Regions from separate parts of the Paenibacillus sp. 79R4 genome, predicted to be linked through region 2. Evidence: riboswitches for the same ligand, from Rfam matches in the RefSeq annotation. Region 2 holds a riboswitch; each other region holds the start of a gene.

Region 1 (5,141 bases), on a different contig from region 2:
CAAGGGATGGATAAGAATCGCAATGGCGATCAGCTTCATCTCCCTGGCTTCAATCTTCTTGCTAAGGAACTCCGGCGTTCTGCCGACCATTAATCCACAAATAAATACGCCGAGTATGGCGTACATCACCATGTTCATAAGTCCGACGCCCTTCCCGCCAAAGACGACGTTCAGCATCATCTGGGCCAGAGCTGCCAGGCCGCCAAGCGGAGTAAGCGAATCATGCATATTGTTAACGCTCCCCGTAGTCGCAGCGGTCGTAATCGCCGTAAAAATCGCCGAGCCCGCAACCCCGAAACGCACCTCTTTGCCCTCCATATTACCTTGCGTGAGGTCTATTCCAAGCGTATGGAAGAGCGGGTTCCCGGCCTTCTCGCTGAAATAGACCAAAGATAGAAATCCAAGGAACAAGACCATCATCGCGGAGAAAATAACCCAACCTTGCTTCTTATTGCGGGCAAATAAACCGAATGTATAAGGCAGTGATGCGCTGATCAGCCACATGGACCACATCTCTATTGCATTCGTCAACCCGCTGGGGTTCTCGAACGGATGAGAGGAATTTGCTCCAAAGAATCCACCCCCGTTCGTACCCAAATGCTTGATGGATTCCAGCGAGGCCACCGGCCCAAGCGAGATTCGCTGTACAGTCCCTTCCAGCGTGTTCACAGCCGTGGCAGGCTGCAAGGTTTGCGGAACCTGGAGCGCCACCAGCAGAAGCGTTACGATCAGCGAAGCAGGCAGAAGAATACGAACGATCGCCTTTACAAAATCCTCGAAGAAATTCCCCAGCCGTTGGCCTCTCCCGGTAATCCCGCGGATAAAAGCAATAGCAACGCATAGACCTGTAGCCGCCGATGTGAACATCATCATGGTGATAACAGCCATTTGCGAGAAATAGCTCAGTGCTGTCTCCCCGCTATAATGCTGCAGATTCGTATTGGTCATGAAGCTGATTACCGTATTGAATGCCAGCGTCGGCTCCATACCACCGCTTCCTTCGGGATTCCAAGGCAACCACTGCTGCAGGCTGAGAAGCAGGAAAGCGATGGTCATCAACACCACATTGGTGGCCAGCAAGCTGATAATATATTTCTTCCAATCCATCCCTTCGCGCCGCCGGTAGCCGGCTATGCTGAAAATAAACCGCTCTGTTGCTCCGAAGATGCGATCACTACGATTCGGTACATTGGAGAAAACATGATATATATAAGTTCCGACCGGCTTCACCAGCAATAATATGACGCCGATCACGATGAACATTTGTAAATAATCCATTACACACTCACCCCATCAGGAATCCTGTTTATAAATTTTAAGCTCCGGCTTATTGCTCAAGCTGTGGCTTTGCCGTAAGCAGAAATCCAACCTCTCCGCTCACGGAATGGATGACATAAGAAGCTCCCAGCCCTTTGTAAATCATGCGCGGATTTTTATTCGGAGTAATAATGAAAATCTGATCCTGCGTCCATCTCCGGCAGATTTGCAAATAGCGACAAGTTAATGTCATACTCAGTTCAAAAATATAGCAGCGGCCGATTGGAAACGGCGGAACGATCCAGCTCTGCTCGTCATCCGTCTTGATGCGCAATACATGTCTTACGCCCAGTTTATGAAGGACTTCTTCCTCCTTCTTGTTGTTCACCAGTACCGCGAAATTACGCTTCGCTGCCATCAGCAGCAAAATGAACTTCAGTCCAACCGGGTTCGGGGCTGCTACCAGAACAAACTCTCCCTCCACTTGAGAACACCCTCCTTGAATTTGCAGAGGACAACACAAGAGAAGCCGCAGGAAAGATAGTAACCTTCCCCGCGGCTTTATGGGTGGTCTTGGACCCACTATTCGGCCTTTGGTGGTTGCCTCTTCCTTGACGCTTACGAGGTTAGCTGACGGATTCGGGCGCGGAAGTCGCCCTACCTTGAAGAATAGATTATCCTCCAAGCGATTCACCCCATGGAACTAAGGTTGAGAAGCCCGCGGAGCGGACATCACTCAGTACCGTTGGTTCCCCCGCTGCTGTCCTATCCACGACAGCATTCAGCGTTTTTTGATGGATCATTTCATTGTATTTCAATTCATTTTTCAAATTAGGGCGCAAAAAACCACAGAGGCAAACGGTCCTCTGTGGCCGAATTTATTGCGGCTCGCAGTCACCTTTCCTCTCTCATACCCACGCTGACGGAGTTAGCTGACGGATTCGGGCGGTGAGAGTCGCCCTACCCGAGAAGAGTCCATGGTCTCTTCCTCAGGATTCACCCCTGTCCGAATGGGCCTGTGTTGGCTCTCACACCAGCCCTGGCCCTTCAGACGTCGCGCAAGCCGCATTGATCATCACGCAGCAAGCACTTGTTGGTTCCCCCGTTCCCTGGAATATCCCAGAGATTAAGCGATCGGAATTGGTTAATATTGATTATGGATTATGGATTGAATCATACCGCTGCAAGGGTTGACTGTAAAGCCAACTTCCTGGCAAAAAAAGCGATAAATTTAAAGGAATACGAAAATATACCGCTTACATTGATATGGCGCTCTCTAATTTTCGCTATAGCTCATTTCTACTCTTGATTTTGAATTCTTTTATAAGAATTCCACAGATTATAGCAAACGACCTCTGGACTCTCCCCTTTACTGGAACGTTATACTCGGTAAGCAAGTGCAAACCCTATCTATATTGCCTTCGGTTCGACGCTTGGCGGCTTCGTTGCCATAAACAGTCGATTGATCGATGTGTCCTGGTCCGGGGGAATAGTCACCATTGCCGCCGCTGTTTTGACCGGGATTAGCTACCGTCTGGATCATCATAGCTCACAGCTATGCAGTGATCCGGCAGGCGCAAAATGTTAATACTGCACTGGCCAGCCAGCAAAATTTTACTCATGCCTCTGCTTCGCTATAATAGAGTTAGTTCATTATTTTGCCAAAAAGGAGCGATATTTGTGAAACTAACGTATCTCGGACATTCATGCGTATTTTTAGATACCGGCGATTACCGTCTGATCATCGACCCATTCTTGACCGGAAATCCTAAAGCAGCTGCTATGGCAGAAGATATCGATGTCGATTATATCCTGCTTACCCATGGGCATTCGGATCATATCGGGGACGCTGAGGCGATTGCCAGAAGGACTGGAGCCACCATCGTAGCTATTGTTGAACTGGCCGACTTTTTTAAGCAAAAAGGGCTTAAGGCAACCGGGATGAACCTGGGAGGCTCATCCAACTTCCCGTTCGGCAAGTTAACCTTCACCCCGGCTCTCCACAGTTCATCCGTAGAAGTGAACGGAACCAATGTCTACTTGGGAGTTGCTGCGGGCATTGTGCTTAATATCAACGGCTTCATCGTCCATCATTGCGGTGATACCGCACTGTTCAGCGATATGAAGCTCATCGGAAGCAAACATAAGATCGATCTCGCCTTCATCCCGATCGGCGATTTCTTCACCATGGGACCGGAGGACGCCCTGCTCGCTGCCGAATGGATCGGCGCCAAGCACGTGGTCCCGGTTCACTACGATACATTTGGCCTCATCAAGCAGGACGGAGCACAATTCGCCCACCAATTGCAAAAGCTTGGCATATCCGGCCATGCCCTGCTGCCGGGCGAAAGCCTCGATCAAGCTCAATTGGAGCGTTAACTGACCATTCTCGTCTCACTTCATCGACCGCTCTATTTATTTTGTATCCGGGCCATTAACCCAGCTGGTCAGGCCATCCGCCCATAACCGACCGCACCGGCTGCACCTACCGCCCAATGCTGGCCTGATACTGGCACGACGCTAGTCCGATGCGGGCACGATACTGGGCTAATGCTGGCCTGATACTGGCACGATGCTAGTCCAATGCTGGACCAATGCTGGCCTGATACTGGCACGATGCTAGTCCGATGTTAGTCCAATGCTGGACCAATGCTGGACCAATGCTGGACCAATGCTGGACCAAATAAAAATAGCTGCTTATCAGCAGCTATTTTTATTTCTAACGAAACTACAGAACGTTATTGGCTCCCCAAAAGCGGGAAATTATTTTTAACGAAACACCATATCGTTATTTGGGCGAAATACCAGCAAAAAGAGATAATTCTTGTTCAATAGCGATACCCAGTTTCGTTAAAAATCTCAGCGCCCCGATTTGAAGCCAATAACGATACCACGTTTCGTTAGAATCTCCAAAATAGTAGATTACGCAATCGGGTCCATGTTGCCTTCCCGAATCAAATCGGGAAGTACCATATCCCGACCAACATAATGCCGTGCGAAACTTACAACAAGAAGCAGATGCAGATTCGCTTCAGCAAACAGCGTTTCGCTTCTGCATCACCTTGTTCTCCCCTTTATGCCAGCTCAATTTTTCATTAGCGCTCCCTTGAACAGACAGGCACAGAGGCGCTTGCTAATCCAAAGCTAGTCCAAAAGTTCCTTCCCTTTTGTCTCGGTACCTAGCCAGAGGACGGCAATCGCGCCGATCAGAACCGTAACGAAAAACAGCCAGAAGATCGAGCTGATCGCTACCTCCCGGGCTACAAGCCAGCCAACCAGGAACGGAGCGATTACCCCGCCAATCCGGCCGAAGGAAGCAGCGAAGCCAACACCTGTCGACCGGACCTTGGTCGGATACAGCTCCGGCGTATAGGCATACATGCCTCCCCACGCCCCCAGATTAAAGAAGGACAAGCAAATCCCCGAGGCGATCAGCATCCCTTCCGTCGTTGCGCTGCCAAACCAGGCCGCGCTTGCAGCGGTAAGCACCAGGTACAGGACTAATACGAATTTCCGGCCGAACTTCTCTATGAAGTAGGCAGCCGTGAAATAACCCGGCAATTGAGCCAGGGTCATAATCAACACGTATTCAAAGCTCTTGACGAGGCTGAAGCCCTTCAGGACCATGACCGAAGGCAGCCATAGGAACATGCCGTAATAGGAGAAGACTACAGTAAACCATAAAATCCAGAGCATGATCGTCGAGCGTCGATGAGGAGCTGACCATACAGATTGCAGCTTCTCTCTGACCGAAAACCGCTGTTTCATGGCATTCGATTGCTCGATAAACCGCGGCGGATCTTCAATTGAGCGACGCAAATACAAGGCGTACAAGACTGGCACACCACTAATGACAAAAGCCATCCGCCAGCCGTAATCCGGGA
Region 2 (5,141 bases):
GGGATGGTTACGAACCGCGGCTGATATTCAAATCAGCATTTTCTACGATAACATAGCTTTTCGCAAGTTGCCACCCTATTATTTCTTCCATTATAGAGTTGTACAAAAAGTTTGTTTTTAATCAATAAAACAGGCCCGGGAAACGGCTAAAATTCACTATCTCGAAACAATGAAATCGCTATCAATAAAAAAATAAATAATATCATTGTTTAAATGTTTCATTTTATCTTACAATACCTTTATATGTCTTTTATTCTAATGCATCATACATAAATAGGTATTAAGAACTAGATTAATAGAAACTCAGGGGGATATCAATGCGAAAATTTAATCACTCCATTGGTCGCAAATTTATGCTGACTTTTGCGGTCATCACAATCCTGTCATCCATTTTATTCAGCACAACCTTCTATTTTATTGCCATGAGTATTATTGACGAGAATGTACTTCCTCAATTCGATGAGGTTCTGCATACAAGCTCCAGGGATATTTACAAAGGACTTGATAATTCACAGGCTCTTCAGCTTATTAAAGGCAACGAAAATTCCCGCTTTGCCGTTGAGTCTTACCTCAGCAAGAAGGTTGAGGAATTCCATCTGCATACCGCTTATCTTCTCGATGTCCAAGAAGATAAGGCAATCGTAATCGGAATCAATAAAGATTCGATCATGAAGGTTGGAGACGAGCTTGAGATCCATGAAGCGATGAAAGTACAAGATCCTGGCAAACTGAGCGTCAGCGAGCTGTACAGCGATCAATACGGCGTGCACAAAACGGCCTATATCCGCCTGTCCGGCAGCACGGCTGTTCTGGCTGTAGGTATGGATGCAAACTTTATCAAGCAGAAGGAAGATCAGATTCTATGGACCGGAATCGTGATCGCTGCCCTTGTCATTGTGCTGGCGCTGATCGCAGCTTATGTGAACAGCAAACGCATTATCAAGCCGATCAAGAATTTGGCGGCAGTAACCAGACAAATGGCGCAGGGAGATTTAACCCAACAGATTACTATTACGGGACGCGATGAGATCGCGGAGCTCTCGGCCAGCTTCCAAACGATGATTACCGAGCTAAAGGAAATGATCACCAAGGTTCAAAATAGCTCCCACGGGGTGATCCAGGGCTCCGATCAGATCTATCAATCTGTGAATACCTTCCAGAATTTGATCGAGCATTCCGGCAATTCGATGCAGGAAATTGAGAAAGGCAGCACCATCATCGCCGGAGCCGCCGCAGAAAATGCCCGTGCGATGGAAGAAATCTCGTTAGGAATTCAGCATATCGCCGGCTCCTCGGCTGAAGTGACGGAACGCATCGGTCAAGCTTCAGATGAAGCTGACAACGGGAATGAGCTGGCCAAATCGGCAACCGGTCAGATGCAGCTTGTCGAGCAGGCCGCCGCAGCGCTGCTCACGCATATTTCAACTCTGAACGAACGTGCTTCATCCATCATTCAAGTCGTAGATTTGATCTCAAGTATTACAAAACAGGTTCATATCCTGGCGCTGAATGCAGCGATTGAAGCAGCACGGGCTGGAGAGCATGGCAAAGGCTTCTCCGTCGTCGCCGAAGAAATTCGCCTGCTTGCTGAACAGACGAGGGATGCCACAACGAAGATCAGCGAATACTTGCTAAGCATCCAGGAAGAGACTGTAAGCTCGATGCAGACGATGCAGCGTGCCACCCGTGAGATTAGTTCCGGTACGGAGCAAGTGAATCAGGCAGAGCTGGCGTTCAGCCATTTGACCGAGCTGATCTCGGAGATTAACTCCAGCGTTCAATCCGTCTCGGCGGCAACCGAGGAAATCTCGGCCAGCACGGAGGAAGTCACCGCCTCTGTTGAAGAATCGGCTAATATAACCGGGAAATCCCTTCTTAGCATCGAAGAAATCTCCAACAACACCAGCCGACAAATCGAGGAAATGAAGAACCATGTAGGAGCGATTGAACAGCTCCACCGCCATGCTCTTTCCTTAAGCGAGGCTGTAGATAAATTCAAAGTTTAAATGAGATCAGTAAACCAAGAAGAACCGCCGGAATTAATATTCCAGCGGTTCTTCTTGGTTAAAGACCTACCTGCCTCTTACAGTTCATTCACCGAGACAGCCTCGGCCAGCTTCTTCTCGGGTCTTTTCCAATACGATTCATTACCGGGAAGATCATCAAACCAGGCTGCATCCTCCGGACATTCAAGCACCATGAACTTCCCATATTCATCCTCACGGGATTGATGATATTTCAAGTACGCCATTCCGTGCTCGATCGCCAATATTTCGATTTTGCCGGATGTATGGCTCATCGATAAGCGAACGCGCTTGCCCAGACCGGAAGTACGGGCCTTAGCCCCTTCCACCAGTTGATAGGCCCGCTGCAGCGGAATCACAAAATCGGAGTTGCCGGCGACCGGGCGGTTGATGAAGAAATAATAAGGCGTCACGCCTGCCCAGGACAATTTGTCGAGCAGTTCCCCAAGCACCTTCTCATCATCATTAATTCCCTTCAGGATCGGCGTCTGATTCACAACGATGGCTCCAGCTTTATGCAGTGCCTCGAAGCATTTGCGCGCTTCCGCCGTAATCTCCCGCGGATGATTAATATGCGCCATTACATAAATGCGCTTCTCCGCTGAGGAGAATTCAGAGATCAACTGCAATAGATCAGGATCTTCATAGATCCTCATCGGATTGAACACAGGGATCTTCGAGCCAAGCCGGATGATCTTCACATGATCGATCGCCCGTAGCCGTTCGAGGATAATGCGCAGCTTGGAGGTCGCAAGGATCAGACTGTCCCCGCCCGTCAATAACACATTGTTGATCTCAGGATGCCTGGAGATATATTCAATCCCCGGCGTGACATCAGCCATCGCTTCCTTCACATCATTGCGGAATAACCGCTTGCGGAAGCAGTAGCGGCAATAAGCGCCGCATACCTCAGAGACGATTAGAAGCGCCGTTGTCCGGTACTTATGCTGACAGCCGGGTACGACATAATTCGTATCCTCGTCAGAAGCATCCCAGCGCCCATATTCGCGCAGTTCCCCCGTATTCGGAATCACTAGCTTACGAATCGGATCCTTAGGATCGTCCCAGTCAATCAGGTTCAAATAATAATCATTTACCCGGAACACGAATTTGTCAGTAATCGGACGCAATTGCTCCCGTTCCGCCTGGGATAGCTGCGTCACCCTATCGATATTTGTAATGTACTTCGGGCTTGCCATACACCATCTCCTCCTTTATCTCAAACAACATCGCCGATTCGTAAAGAAGAAGCATGGAAACCAAAGATGACAGTGCAGCGCAAGGCATTAGATGCCGAGTAATAACGGGTCATATTGCTTACAATTTAAAGATTCATAAACGCAAAAAGACCCGTAACAGGGTCATTGCAAAGCGGTATAAATGATGACCCATCCACTGCTGACGAGGTTAGCTGACGGACTCGGGAAAGATGGTTCCCTACGTGTATTTACAACGATTCGCCCCAAAAAATGGTTCCCCCGCTTTTCGACTTTACCATTCGAAAATTAAGCGTATATTTATCGTATTACAAATGTAAGCGTATGTCAAAACTAAGGATTCTTTGGAAGGCCCGCAATTTCATATATTTGATCCATATCCAGATGGCCTCTTACATGATCGGCAAGTCGGTCAAACGCCCTCTCACGCCTGGCCGCAGCGGAAAATGTCGCAGCCAGAGGCTCCAGCCCTTTGGCTTGTCTAATGCCATCCAACCAAGCCCGGCGATACTCATCACTATTGAAAAGACCGTGTAAATACGTACCAAACACTCGCCCATCCACACGGCAGACGCCCTCCGTGCGTTCCCCTCCATCAGCGCTTTCAACCAGGAATAAGGACATTGCTTCTTTCTCCCTGTTATCTATACTTCCTGTTGTACCGTGTGAGTTCGCTACGGTGTCAGAGTTCGATGACTCTAAACCAAACCCAGCCTGACTTGAGTATACCGTCTCCCCGGAGTGAATTTCGTAGCCGCCAACGGGGATAACGGGCTCCGTTGAATAAAGGCGGAGCGAGGCATCAGGTAGAACATGTCCTGTGGTGCGGATTGTTTTTTTGCCAGGGAGAAACGTCGTTGTCAGCGGCAGCCAGCCAAGTCCACGGGATCGCTTCACCTTGCCGGATTCAACAGCCTCCGGATCAAGCAGTGCATCCCCAAGCATCTGGTAACCGCCACAAATACCGACCAGTTGCGAATGAGCGCTGCGCTCCAGATGCTGCTCAATTGCCCCATCCAGCCCCTGTTCCCGTAGAAATGCCAAATCGCTGATCGTATCCTTGGAGCCCGGAAGGATGATTACATCCGGCTCTCCTAGCTCCGCCGCTCGCTGGACATAACGCACAGACACATCCGGCTCTGCGTCCAGCATGTCGAAGTCCGTAAAGTTGGAAATACGCGGATAACGAATCACGGCAATATCGATATCGCGGCCCTGCTTAGGTACCGAAGCGTAGGAGTCGAGAATGACTGAATCCTCAGCCTCGATCTCCAAATCCGGCAAGAAGGGCAGCACTCCGAGGACGGGGATGCCTGTCCGCTGTTCCAGCCAATCCAACCCTGGCCGAAGCAGCTCCAGATCGCCTCTGAATTTATTAATGATGAAGCCCTTCACCCGGGCTCTCTCTTCAGGCTCCAGCAATTCGAGTGTTCCGACCAGAAATGCAAACACCCCGCCGCGATCGATATCGCCGATCAAAATAACCGGAGCTTCCGCCCATCCAGCCAGATTCATATTAACGATATCACGCTGCTTCAAATTGATCTCCGCCGGACTTCCCGCACCTTCCAGCACAACGAGATCGTATTCATCCCTCAGTCGGTTCAGAGCCTCCATCACGATCGGCCGGGCCACGGGCAGGAACTCCTCGCGATATTTCATCGCGCTCAGATGCTGATAAGGCTTGCCGTGAACAACGATCTGCGAGTGCATATCTCCCGTCGGCTTAATCAGGACGGGATTCATATCCGTTGTCGCCTCGATTCCACAGGCTTCAGCCTGCACGCCCTGTGCGCGCCCAATCTCCCGGCCATCGGCGGTAACATAGGAATTTAGCGCCATATTCTGCGATTTATAGGGCGCCGTCCTGAGTCCGTCTTGAACGAAAATTCGGCATAAG
Region 3 (5,141 bases), on a different contig from region 2:
CACAGCGTGCAGCATCGGATGGGGTCCGCAGGCTATGATCGTATCATAGTGCTCAAAATCGAGATCGTCGAGAATCACGCCACCCACATTGACATGTATCTGTCCAGCGGAAGCTGCACGGAATTCTTCTACCATGTAAGACTCGCGGCTAAAGCCGAGATACACGTCGGCATTCGGAACCTGGCGCAGGGCATAATAAAACGGGGCAATCCCGATTCCCCCGCCAACAAATGCCGTCTTGCCTTCCGGAGCTTCAAATCCATTTCCAAACGGACCTTCCAGCCTCACATGATCCCCTTGCTTCAAATTTGAGAATAGTCTCGTTCCCTCTCCAACGACTAAATACAGAAATTCGATCCGTCCAGGCGTAATATCGAAAATACTCAGCGGCCTGGACAGCAGCGGATAATGGTCCCATGCGCGTATCATGTAAAACTGGCCCATCTTCCCGACGAATTGACCGGCAACGGCCAGACGAAATACTCCTGGTGCTACTTCCTCATTGGATATGACTTCCGTCAAATTGTTCAGTCCCCTTTCTTATTGAGGTTGTTCAAAAAGCCCACTTCCGATCCGAAAAGCCAACGAAGCCATGTGGCCTGCGAAAGCCTCTCAGTTGTTCACGACCAACTTCCTGCGCCCCTCTTCTCAGTTCCTATGCTCATCCAACAGAAGCGTTTGGAAAAATATCGGAAACATGAGCTCCGGTACTGCAAAACTGGCCTTTTTGAGCACACTATAGACGCCTGCTTGATTTTATACACTTCATTTAAAGATGCAATTTTTCTCGCCTACCAGTCTGTGATAAACATCACTCCAAAACGATTTAGCCCTGAGTAAAACGCTTACCTTGAAAATTAACCATTTCCTCATATTTTTCAATGAATATGGGCATACCAGAACATGACATTTATTTTGGAGAAGAGGTAATGCTATGTCCACAAAACTCAAACACTGGATGATCGTCTGCACCATCCTGCTCATGTTGTTCCCAAGCTCTGGGAGCATTGAAGCCAAACGGTCGTCACCGGGTGCACCAGGTACGGAGGACACGGCACCTACATCCACTGAGAGCAGTGAAAAGCCGCTTAATCTAGCCGAGCTGCAGCGCAAATATTCCGAGACCTTTGTATTCCGCGGTCCTCGGGTGAAGCAGGTCGCACTTACTTTCGACGATGTGCCAGACCCCCGATTCACGCCGCAAGTGTTGAAAATACTGAAGCGTGAAGGTGTCAAAGCCACCTTTTTCGTCGTAGGCAGCCGGGCCAAGAAACATCCTGATCTCGTTCGGCAAATCCACCGTGATGGCCATATCATCGGCAACCATTCCTATACTCACAATCAATTCAAGAAGCATTCGATGCAGGAGTTCCAGTCCGAAATACTGCGGACCGAAAAGGTGATTCAAAATATCGTCGGTTATCGCCCGAAGCTGATTCGGCCTCCATACGGTGATATTAATGAAGCTCAGGTTCGTTGGGCGAAGCGGCATAGCTACAGAGTCGTAAACTGGAACGTCGATTCTCTGGATTGGAAGGGGCTCGACAAGGACAAGGTCAAGCAGAACGTGCTTGAAACGGTTGGTCCCGGATCGATCGTTCTCCAGCATGCCGGAGGCGGCTCGGGCTCTAACCTGAACGGTACGATCGAGGCGCTGCCCGAGATTATCGAACAATTGAAATCCAAAGGCTATCAATTCGTTAATGTGGCCGATATGCTCCAAACCAAGAAAAATAAATTGTAATAAATAGGGCCGTACCGGAACAGCTTCTGTCCGGTACGGCCCTATAAAATCGATGAATCTATAATCTGCTATTTCAATACAAACAACTTAACATCCTGATAACCAAACTGGTTCACAAAGGAAGTACTGCCCGGGATGAAAATATCGATCCGGTTGCCCTTGATCGCTCCACCGATATCTGTCGCTGTCGCTACAAAAGCTTTCTTAGGCAGGCCTTCATGATCATGTCCGGTTACGAGCACCTTGGTGCCCAGAGGAATCACTTTCGGGTCCACTGCAATCGTTCCTAGTTTGAGCGGGTTGCCATAATAATCTACCGCGCCATATCCGCCATTTTCACTTGGAGCTGAAGAATACGCCGTCGCTTTGGCGCTGATCGTCTTGGAGTAATTAAAGCTCTTGCCCCAAGCTTCAACCACCTTTTGATCTGCAAGTACGCTTAGCGTAGGCAGCAGAATGGCGCTGTCCGCAGATGAAGCCTTCATTTCCGGAGCAGACATCGTATTGCTCTTGTTATCAGGAATTGTGATGCTAAGACCTTCGTATATATTGGTTGCCTGGATGGTCGGATTAGCGGTCATCAGCTTGTCCATCGGCACTCCATACTGCTTCGAAAGTGTATAGAATGTATCTCCTTCCTTCGCTGTATGTAACGAGTCGGCCAGCGCAGGAACGGATTGGATCGCTCCAAATAATCCAGCGGTAATCAATGCTGTCTTCATCATGCGCTTGAATGTCCATGTATGTTGTTTCTTCATGTTGTCCTCCTTTGATTTCGCCTGCGGAGTTAGTTGTCGGATTCGGGAAAAGGAAGCTTCCCTACGCGAGAATAGTAACAAATGATAGATTCATTTTTTGTTACTTTATCCGCGCTTCACCCCAAGATAGCCAATCTGTAAATGATTCCATTTCAAATCGGCCTTTCGTTAAATCGTCCCCCGCACTTGTCCTAGTAAGTTTCGGCTCATTGAATATATCACAACTTTGTAACCAATAGCTCATGTAATTGTTACCATTTGCGCACAAAGCCTGATATAACAAGGTATTTTTAATCTTAATTAATGACAAATACAGTTATATGTTTACTATATAAGCGCAACTCAACATGAGAAATGTGGACTGGAAAAGCCGGACTTGCTCTTTCTTTGGTTCGACCTCTATAGTAGTAAAGAACGGATAGGATGGTATTCCGCATAGCGAAAATATTGGGTTGGAGGGGTGAAGCATTGGGCTTGCTGCATCATATCGAGATTTACGTATCAAACCTTAAACGTTCGGCAGAATTCTGGGGATGGTTTCTGTCAGAGCTTGGTTATGCGCCGTTTCAGGAATGGGAAGAAGGCCGGAGCTGGAAATTAGGAGACACTTATCTAGTGTTTGTTCAAGCCAAAGAGAAATACCTGGACGTTCCCTACAATCGATGTCGTGTGGGGCTGAACCATTTGGCATTCCATGCGAATTCACGGCAACAAGTGGATGAGCTGACTGTCAAGATTCGGTCCAGAGGATTAAACGTGCTTTATCAGGATAGGCATCCTTTCGCCGGCGGAGAAGACTATTATGCCTTGTTTTTCGAAGACCCTGATCGAATAAAAGTCGAGTTGGTAGCACCTTGAGCATCCCTGTTCGCGATACTAGCAAAAAGGGCGATCCCCAAGTAGTATTTACTACCGGGATCGCCCCTTCCATTCCTCGCGCAAATATATCGCTCGGTTAGAGTACTTTGCTCAGGAACTCCTTCGTCCGCTGCTCCTTAGGCGCACCAAATACTTGCTGTGGCGAGCCTTGCTCCAAAACCTGGCCTTGATCCATAAAGATGATGCGATCGCCGACCTCTCGGGCAAAGCCCATTTCATGCGTAACGATGACCATCGTCATTCCTTTGTCGGCCAGCTTCTTCATAACATCAAGCACTTCTCCGACCATCTCGGGGTCAAGCGCGGAGGTCGGTTCATCAAACAGCATTACATGCGGCTCCATCGCCAGCGCTCTGGCAATGGCAATCCGCTGCTTCTGCCCACCGGACAATTGTGAGGGATAGGCATCCCGCTTATCCTGCAAACCGACAGTTTGCAGCAGATTCATCGCTACGGCCTCTGCTTTGTTCTTGTCCATCTTCTTCACGCGTATAGGCGCAAGGGTGATGTTATCGAGCACCGTCTTGTGCGGAAACAGATTGAACTGCTGGAACACCATCCCCATCTTCTGACGAGTCAAGTTAATGTTGTGCCCTCGTACGGTAATCGATTCGCCTTCGAACAGAATCTCGCCTTCAGATGGAGTCTCCAGCATGTTAAGACAGCGCAGGAACGTGCTCTTCCCCGATCCGCTCGGACCGATTACAACGACAACCTCCCCTTGCGAGACCTCAAGGTCTATCCCCTTCAAAATATGGAGATGACCGAATTTTTTATGCAAATTTTTAACGGTTATCACTGGCCTTCAACTTCCTTTCGAACACACCCAAAACCCGAGATAGTGTGAATGTCAGAATAAAATAAATTACTGCAACGATCAGATACGGTGTCATCCCGTTATACGTGATGCCAACGACAGAGCCGGATTGGAAGATCAGCTCGGTCACACCGATAATGGAGACGATAGAGGACTCTTTAATAATCGTTATGAATTCATTGCCGATGGCCGGAAGCACTGATTTAATCGCCTGCGGAATGATGATGAAGCGCAGCGACATTCCCTGCGACATCCCGAGTGAACGCGCCGCTTCCCCTTGTCCGCGATCCACGCCTTGAATACCTGCGCGAAAGATTTCCGCCAAATAAGCCGAGCTATTGATGGACAAAGTAATCGCACCCGATTGAATCGGAGTAAAGTTAACGCCGAATAATTGCGAGAAGCCATAATGAATAATCAACAGCTGTACCATCATCGGCGTTCCGCGCAGGAACTCCACCCAAGCATGGCCGATGAAACGGACGATTTTTAAGGGCGACATCCGCACCAAAGCAACCACAAGCCCGAGAATAAAACCGCAGATAACACCGATCGCAGCCAATAAGAGCGTATACTGCACACCGGTGAAGAAGTAATCGCGGTAATCCCAAAACATCGTAAAAAACTTCATAACCAGACCATTCCTCCCAAATTCATCAGAAAACTTGCTAAAAAGCAGAAAATAGCGAAGCTTCTCCGCTATTTTCTAGAGCAATTCCTTAAAAATCCAATGTTTATTTCACAGCCAATTCGCTGGCTGCTTGAATATACTTCTCTAGGCTTCCATCTTCCATCAGGCGTGTCAAGGTAGCGTTGACCTTATCAAGAATCTCGCTATTGCCCTTCTTCACAGCGACAATATATCCGTCATCCTCAGCCTCCGGCTGAGCCTCTGCAATGGTCAGACCCTCGATATTGCTTATATACGCCTCTGCTACTGGAC
Region 4 (5,141 bases), on a different contig from region 2:
CCCAGATCCCCCGCCCAACATGCTCAGCCAGGCTCTATTCCTCCTGGAAGGCCAATACGAGCTCAAGCATAGCCCCGACATCCGTCTCTATCTGGGGTTGCTGCTCGGTATGGCTCTCATCCGACTACTAGTGACGCCTCTGCTCCAGGCGGGAGTCCTGTATGGCTTAATGCCCAAGGAGGAGCGAAAGAGCGGACTTCCGCTATTCCGCGGCATGAAGGAGTTTGGAAAGCCGGTATTCTTGTTCCTATTTATTGAGCTTATATTAATCAGTCTGCCGCTATTATGGATTCTCCCTCACGTCCAGGGAATTCTGCCAGACCTGCTTCGCTCAGGCTCGGTACAGATTGCTCCCATGCTGAAGATGTCGGCCGTTCTGCTCGCTTGGTTGATCTATTGCTGGCTTATTGACCAATGCTTGCTGTTCGCACAATTTGGCTATCTTTTCAAAAAGGGGCTATGGGGTTCTATTCTGATAGGTGTTCGATATGTGCTTCCTGGAGCGGGCATCTCTCTCTTACTCGGCATTTTTGCCCTGATCCTGTTCTTCATCTTTGGTTCAGTATCGTGGATTTGGACCGGAATACTCGCTCTTATTCTGCAGCAAAGCTATCCTTTCATACGAAGTTTGTTCCGAGTTTGGGAGGTAACCTCTCAATATCAACTATGGGAAATGAAGTCACAGAAAAGTTAAATTATTTTTACCATTATAATCCCTTATACCACAAGGCCTCCGCCAGAATCGGAGGTCTTGTTCTTTGTTTTTGTCTCTGAATCTTGTGAATTAGGCATTGCCAAAATATACTTCTCTTTGTTACAATAACAACAGCAGAAATTCAGTAACAGTTTTGTAATCATTCTTGTCATAATAAGTCAAGTAATAGCAATTGCGAGTGTAATTATAACAATTATTTACGAAATCATGGCCGAATTCCCTCCACGGGGAACGGGGGAACCACTTTGGGTGAATTGATCTCGCTAGAGAGGGATCATAGGGAACCTTCAACCGAATCCTTAAGCTAACCTCGTAGGCAATCGGAAGGAGTATTTTTCTTGAAGAAACAGTTAACTACATTAGCTCTTGGTGTTACATTGCTTTTCTCCATCGGAACTGGTAGCGCTTTCGCTGATTCCAAATTAGACTCTGCTATTGATGGAGCGTTAGGAACGAAATATGTATCCGGTGGGACAACGACTTCCGGGTTTGACTGCTCAGGGTTCACGATGTATGTATTCTCCAAGATCGGGGTCAAGCTTCCTCACCAATCGGGATCGCAATATAAAATGGGCGAATCCGTATCCAAGGATGAACTAATCGCTGGCGACCTGGTGTTCTTTAACACTTCAGGCAAAGGCATATCCCATGTAGGTATTTATGTAGGTGAAGGCAAATTTGCTCATGCATCCTCTTCCAAGGGCGTTGTAATCAGCAAATTGAGCGAGAAATATTATGTAGATCGTTATGTTGGAGCTAAGCGCGTTATGAGTTCTGATAAGTACGAAGATGTTACTGGAGAAGTTACAGACCACGATGATGTAGAATAATAACGAATTTTAAACCCACGGAGATTCATTTGGAATCATAACCGTGGGTTTTTTATTTGTCTAAGGGCCTGCTTTTTCCCCGCTTCTGGCCCTTTATGCCTATCTGCCTGGATAGAAACACCGACTTGCAGATCAAATCTATCGACAAGCTTGTCAAACCTGGGCGGGTTTGGTAAAATGACCAATGTAATAGTAACAAGTTTGTAATCTTTGTTGTAACTATCGTAACTTTTGGGTGCATCAACTAAGAACAGCCGAATTCCCCAGCACCCGGGAAACGGGAGAACCATTTAGGGTGAATTGGCCGCAATCCTGCCGCCATAGGGAACCTTCAACCGAATCCGCAAGCTAACCTCGCAGGCCTTGGAAGGAGCTTACATCTTGAGAAAAACAATCATCGCAGCCGCTGCAAGCCTAGCCATCTTCTTCACCATGCAAAGCGGCAATGCTTTTGCGAGTACCACTCTTACTAATGTTGTTGACTCGGTATACGGTACACCTTACAGACTTGGTGGAATTAGCGCCAGCAGCGGCTTTGACTGCTCAGGCTTCACCAAATACGTATATCAGAAAATGGGCGTAACCCTACCTCGCGTATCAACAGATCAGTTCAAGCAAGGCACTGCAGTAAGCAAGAGCCAGCTGAAGCCTGGCGATCTCGTCTTCTTCAATACGACGGGTAAAGGCGTCTCCCATGTAGGCATTTATGTGGGTAATGGAGAATTTGCACATTCTTCCTCCTCTAAAGGCGTTCGGATCGACAGCTTGAGCAATAGCTACTACAAAACGCGTTATGTAGGCGCCAAGCGTATCCTTAGCCAATATACTTATTCTCTGTATGCCCAAGCCTAATCTTCAGCGTTCAACCATTTAACTTTCATTCATTCATTTATCATCATTTATAACTATATAATGCAATTGATTCCACGCCCGGAATCAATTGCATTTTTTTATCTCCGATCCTGTAGCGCATCGTGCAAGCAAAATATTCTAAAATCGCACTAACACCTTTACAAGGAATAGAATTCCCGTTAGAGTGAGTTTAAAAAGGTATCTAGCATCGTATCATGCAATAAGCAAGGAGGCGTAAATATGGAAAAGTATATTCCGAAATTTCTTATTGTACCTATGGAAGAAGACCATGGCGCAGACATCTGCACCTGGCGCTACGATTCTCCCTATGACGTATATAGCTGGCTCCCTTGGGAGCAGATGAAGGCGCTCGATGTAGAATTCGGCAATCCTGCACTACGGGCCGAACAATACGCCTCCCTATTGGATGAAAACGGCGGGCTCGCGGGCTTTGCCCAATACTTTCCCCTCAAAGGAGTAACCCGTATTGGGGTCGGGATGAGACCTGATTTATGCGGCCATGGTTACGGTAAATCATTTGTCATCGCGATCGTGGAGGAAGCGCTGCGTCGTAAGCCTGATAATGAGGTGGATCTTGAGGTTCTGACCTGGAACAAAAGAGCGATCCGAGCCTACCAGAAATCGGGCTTCGTGATTACTGATCTATATGAGAAGATGACGCCCGGCGGCATTTCCAAACCATACTATTGTATGGTATTTCGCGGATTCCCTAAAGAGGGAGAGTCTGGTCATATTGAACTTTAATGTTGTCTGTGATGATTTGCATATATTTTCAAGAAAACACTAAATTATCATTACTTTTTTTGTCACAAACGCTATGATCCACTGCAATGTTCCGGTATAATGGAATGGATAGCTTACATAAAAGGGGCGATTCGTGTGCAGAAATGGATCATGAGCGGATTACTCGGCGTGGCATTCATTATGGCCATCGTGTTAATTTTCACCTTACCTGGTAAAGAGGAAGTGGCCAAAGAGGCCAAGCCAACCATGCCTGAAATTACTCTCAATGTTGATCAGGCCGATGCTACGATCAAGGCAAACTGTATCAGTTGCCATGGCGATCAACTGCAAGGTCAAGTTGGTCCGAATTTGCAGAAAATCGGAGCTCAATTAACAGCGGATCAGCTCTACGGCATCATCAAGAAAGGCAAAGGACAAATGCCGACCTTTAAGGATAGGCTGAAGGACGAAGAAATTGCGAACGTAGCCCTCTGGCTTGCGGAGCAAAAATAATCGCAGCACAAAGAACGCCCGCCAAGGGGATCCCTGGTGGGCGTTCTTCTATACGAGCCGGCTGTATAACATTGAGTTCCACTTCCAGCCGGGGTAGAAGCCTATCGATGCATCAGCCTACAGAACGCGCCTTCTCGAAAGCCTCGTTGTACTGCTGTGCTTCCTTAATATCAACGGCCGTTATACCGCCTTCCTCCCATGATGTCAGCCGAAGCGTCACTGTTTTATGGTCAATGGTTATAAAAGGGTGATGATTGAACGCCTCTGATATGGCTGCAACCTCATCGACAAAAGCGATTCCCTTCATATAATTAGAGAAGGTATATTTGCGAACGATCCATCGTCCTTCCTCTAGCTCCCATCCTTCCAGTCTCTCTAAATGCGCTTCTATTTCCTGCGGTGTAAACGGCATTTTTATTTCTACCTCCCGTTCGTTCTCAAAAAATATCCCCATATCATTCTTGCATCTGAACCGTACATGAGATATTAATTCATTATATTCTTCTATTCAACGATCATGCTATCCAATATATTACCATAGCGTTTACTGTATAAACAAAATAAGGGAATAAATATTAAATCAATGCAACGAAATCCAGTTCATCCTCTCCGATTAGGAAATTGATGCGATGGTTGTCCGCATCATAAATCACTACTGCGCTGCCAACGGAAATAACCGGCTCCGTGCCTAACGCAAAGAACAAGTCCTCGGCCAGCGCCTCCTGGACCTCCAGCTTCTCCTCCTTCGAGAGGATCTCCCATTCAGAAGCCTCCATCTCAAAGAAAATATAGCTATCAGATATCTGGCCTACCGCCTTCGTGAGATCTGCCAAAATATATTCATAATCTCTGCCATGCTTTACGCCCACGATGATTCTTCTCCCTTCACTCTAACGAATATTCAATCGTAGTCCCATTATACCGGAAAATCGCCCTTAAAAAAAAAGGGAATTCTGTCGATAAAAAAGATAAGCCATTTCCATAAAATCAGAAATGCCGTTCTGCAAGGATGCGGGTGGCAGAATTATGGAATAATTATCTCAAGGACGAGGTGTGCAATGGAAATCTCAACGATTATTGGACTTATTCTTGGACTCGTAGCACTCATTTGGGGAATGTTCCTAAAAGGTGCGCCGATCGAAAGCTTGGTCTCCAACCCCGCGGCCTTTGTCATTATCTTCGTGGGTACCGCTGCGACTCTATTCATGGCGTTCCCGCTATCTGAGCTGAAGAAATTTCCGAAATTGCTCAAAATGACGGTCGTCAAGCCAAAAATTATTACGAAGGGTGAACTGATTGCGCTGTTTGCGGAGTGGGCCACAATTACCCGCCGTGAAGGGCTGCTCGCTCTGGAAGCCAAGGTAGAAGAAATTAATGACGATTTCTTGCGGAACGGAATGCGGATGATCATTGACGGCAATGATCAGGAATTTGTACAGGATGTCCTGACAGAGGACATCGCCGCTACGGAAGAAAGACACAAGGCA

The links. Region 2 has a riboswitch for cyclic di-AMP ahead of DMN77_RS11605 (KamA family radical SAM protein). Riboswitches for the same ligand answer to the same signal wherever they lie in the genome.
Region 1: it holds a riboswitch for cyclic di-AMP, as region 2 does, so the genes downstream of both, DMN77_RS03760 (hypothetical protein) here and DMN77_RS11605 (KamA family radical SAM protein) in region 2, are expected to answer to the same signal.
Region 3: it holds a riboswitch for cyclic di-AMP, as region 2 does, so the genes downstream of both, DMN77_RS21400 (3D domain-containing protein) here and DMN77_RS11605 (KamA family radical SAM protein) in region 2, are expected to answer to the same signal.
Region 4: it holds a riboswitch for cyclic di-AMP, as region 2 does, so the genes downstream of both, DMN77_RS22005 (C40 family peptidase) here and DMN77_RS11605 (KamA family radical SAM protein) in region 2, are expected to answer to the same signal.

What each region holds. Positions count from the first base shown of each region.
Region 1 covers NZ_QJOT01000002.1:394,476-399,616, reverse strand. Annotated here, with positions in the region: gene kdpA (potassium-transporting ATPase subunit KdpA) at 1-1,278, opposite strand, end outside; gene DMN77_RS03760 (hypothetical protein) at 1,328-1,741, opposite strand; cyclic di-AMP (ydaO/yuaA leader) riboswitch at 1,858-2,054, opposite strand; cyclic di-AMP (ydaO/yuaA leader) riboswitch at 2,160-2,400, opposite strand; gene DMN77_RS03755 (metal-dependent hydrolase) at 2,938-3,636, shown strand; gene DMN77_RS03750 (MFS transporter) at 4,402-5,141, opposite strand, start outside.
Region 2 covers NZ_QJOT01000007.1:95,571-100,711, reverse strand. Annotated here, with positions in the region: gene DMN77_RS11610 (methyl-accepting chemotaxis protein) at 318-2,006, shown strand; gene DMN77_RS11605 (KamA family radical SAM protein) at 2,084-3,223, opposite strand; cyclic di-AMP (ydaO/yuaA leader) riboswitch at 3,406-3,546, opposite strand; gene DMN77_RS11600 (cobyric acid synthase) at 3,575-5,141, opposite strand, start outside.
Region 3 covers NZ_QJOT01000021.1:34,846-39,986, forward strand. Annotated here, with positions in the region: gene DMN77_RS21390 (dihydroorotate dehydrogenase electron transfer subunit) at 1-522, opposite strand, end outside; gene DMN77_RS21395 (polysaccharide deacetylase family protein) at 935-1,744, shown strand; gene DMN77_RS21400 (3D domain-containing protein) at 1,813-2,502, opposite strand; cyclic di-AMP (ydaO/yuaA leader) riboswitch at 2,507-2,719, opposite strand; gene DMN77_RS21405 (VOC family protein) at 2,977-3,360, shown strand; gene DMN77_RS21410 (amino acid ABC transporter ATP-binding protein) at 3,458-4,180, opposite strand; gene DMN77_RS21415 (amino acid ABC transporter permease) at 4,167-4,829, opposite strand; gene DMN77_RS21420 (transporter substrate-binding domain-containing protein) at 4,933-5,141, opposite strand, start outside.
Region 4 covers NZ_QJOT01000023.1:14,716-19,856, reverse strand. Annotated here, with positions in the region: gene DMN77_RS22015 (hypothetical protein) at 1-694, shown strand, start outside; cyclic di-AMP (ydaO/yuaA leader) riboswitch at 915-1,050, shown strand; gene DMN77_RS22010 (C40 family peptidase) at 1,054-1,545, shown strand; cyclic di-AMP (ydaO/yuaA leader) riboswitch at 1,788-1,923, shown strand; gene DMN77_RS22005 (C40 family peptidase) at 1,927-2,397, shown strand; gene DMN77_RS22000 (GNAT family N-acetyltransferase) at 2,638-3,162, shown strand; gene DMN77_RS21995 (c-type cytochrome) at 3,298-3,654, shown strand; gene DMN77_RS21990 (4a-hydroxytetrahydrobiopterin dehydratase) at 3,767-4,066, opposite strand; gene DMN77_RS21985 (hypothetical protein) at 4,230-4,523, opposite strand; gene motA (flagellar motor stator protein MotA) at 4,713-5,141, shown strand, end outside.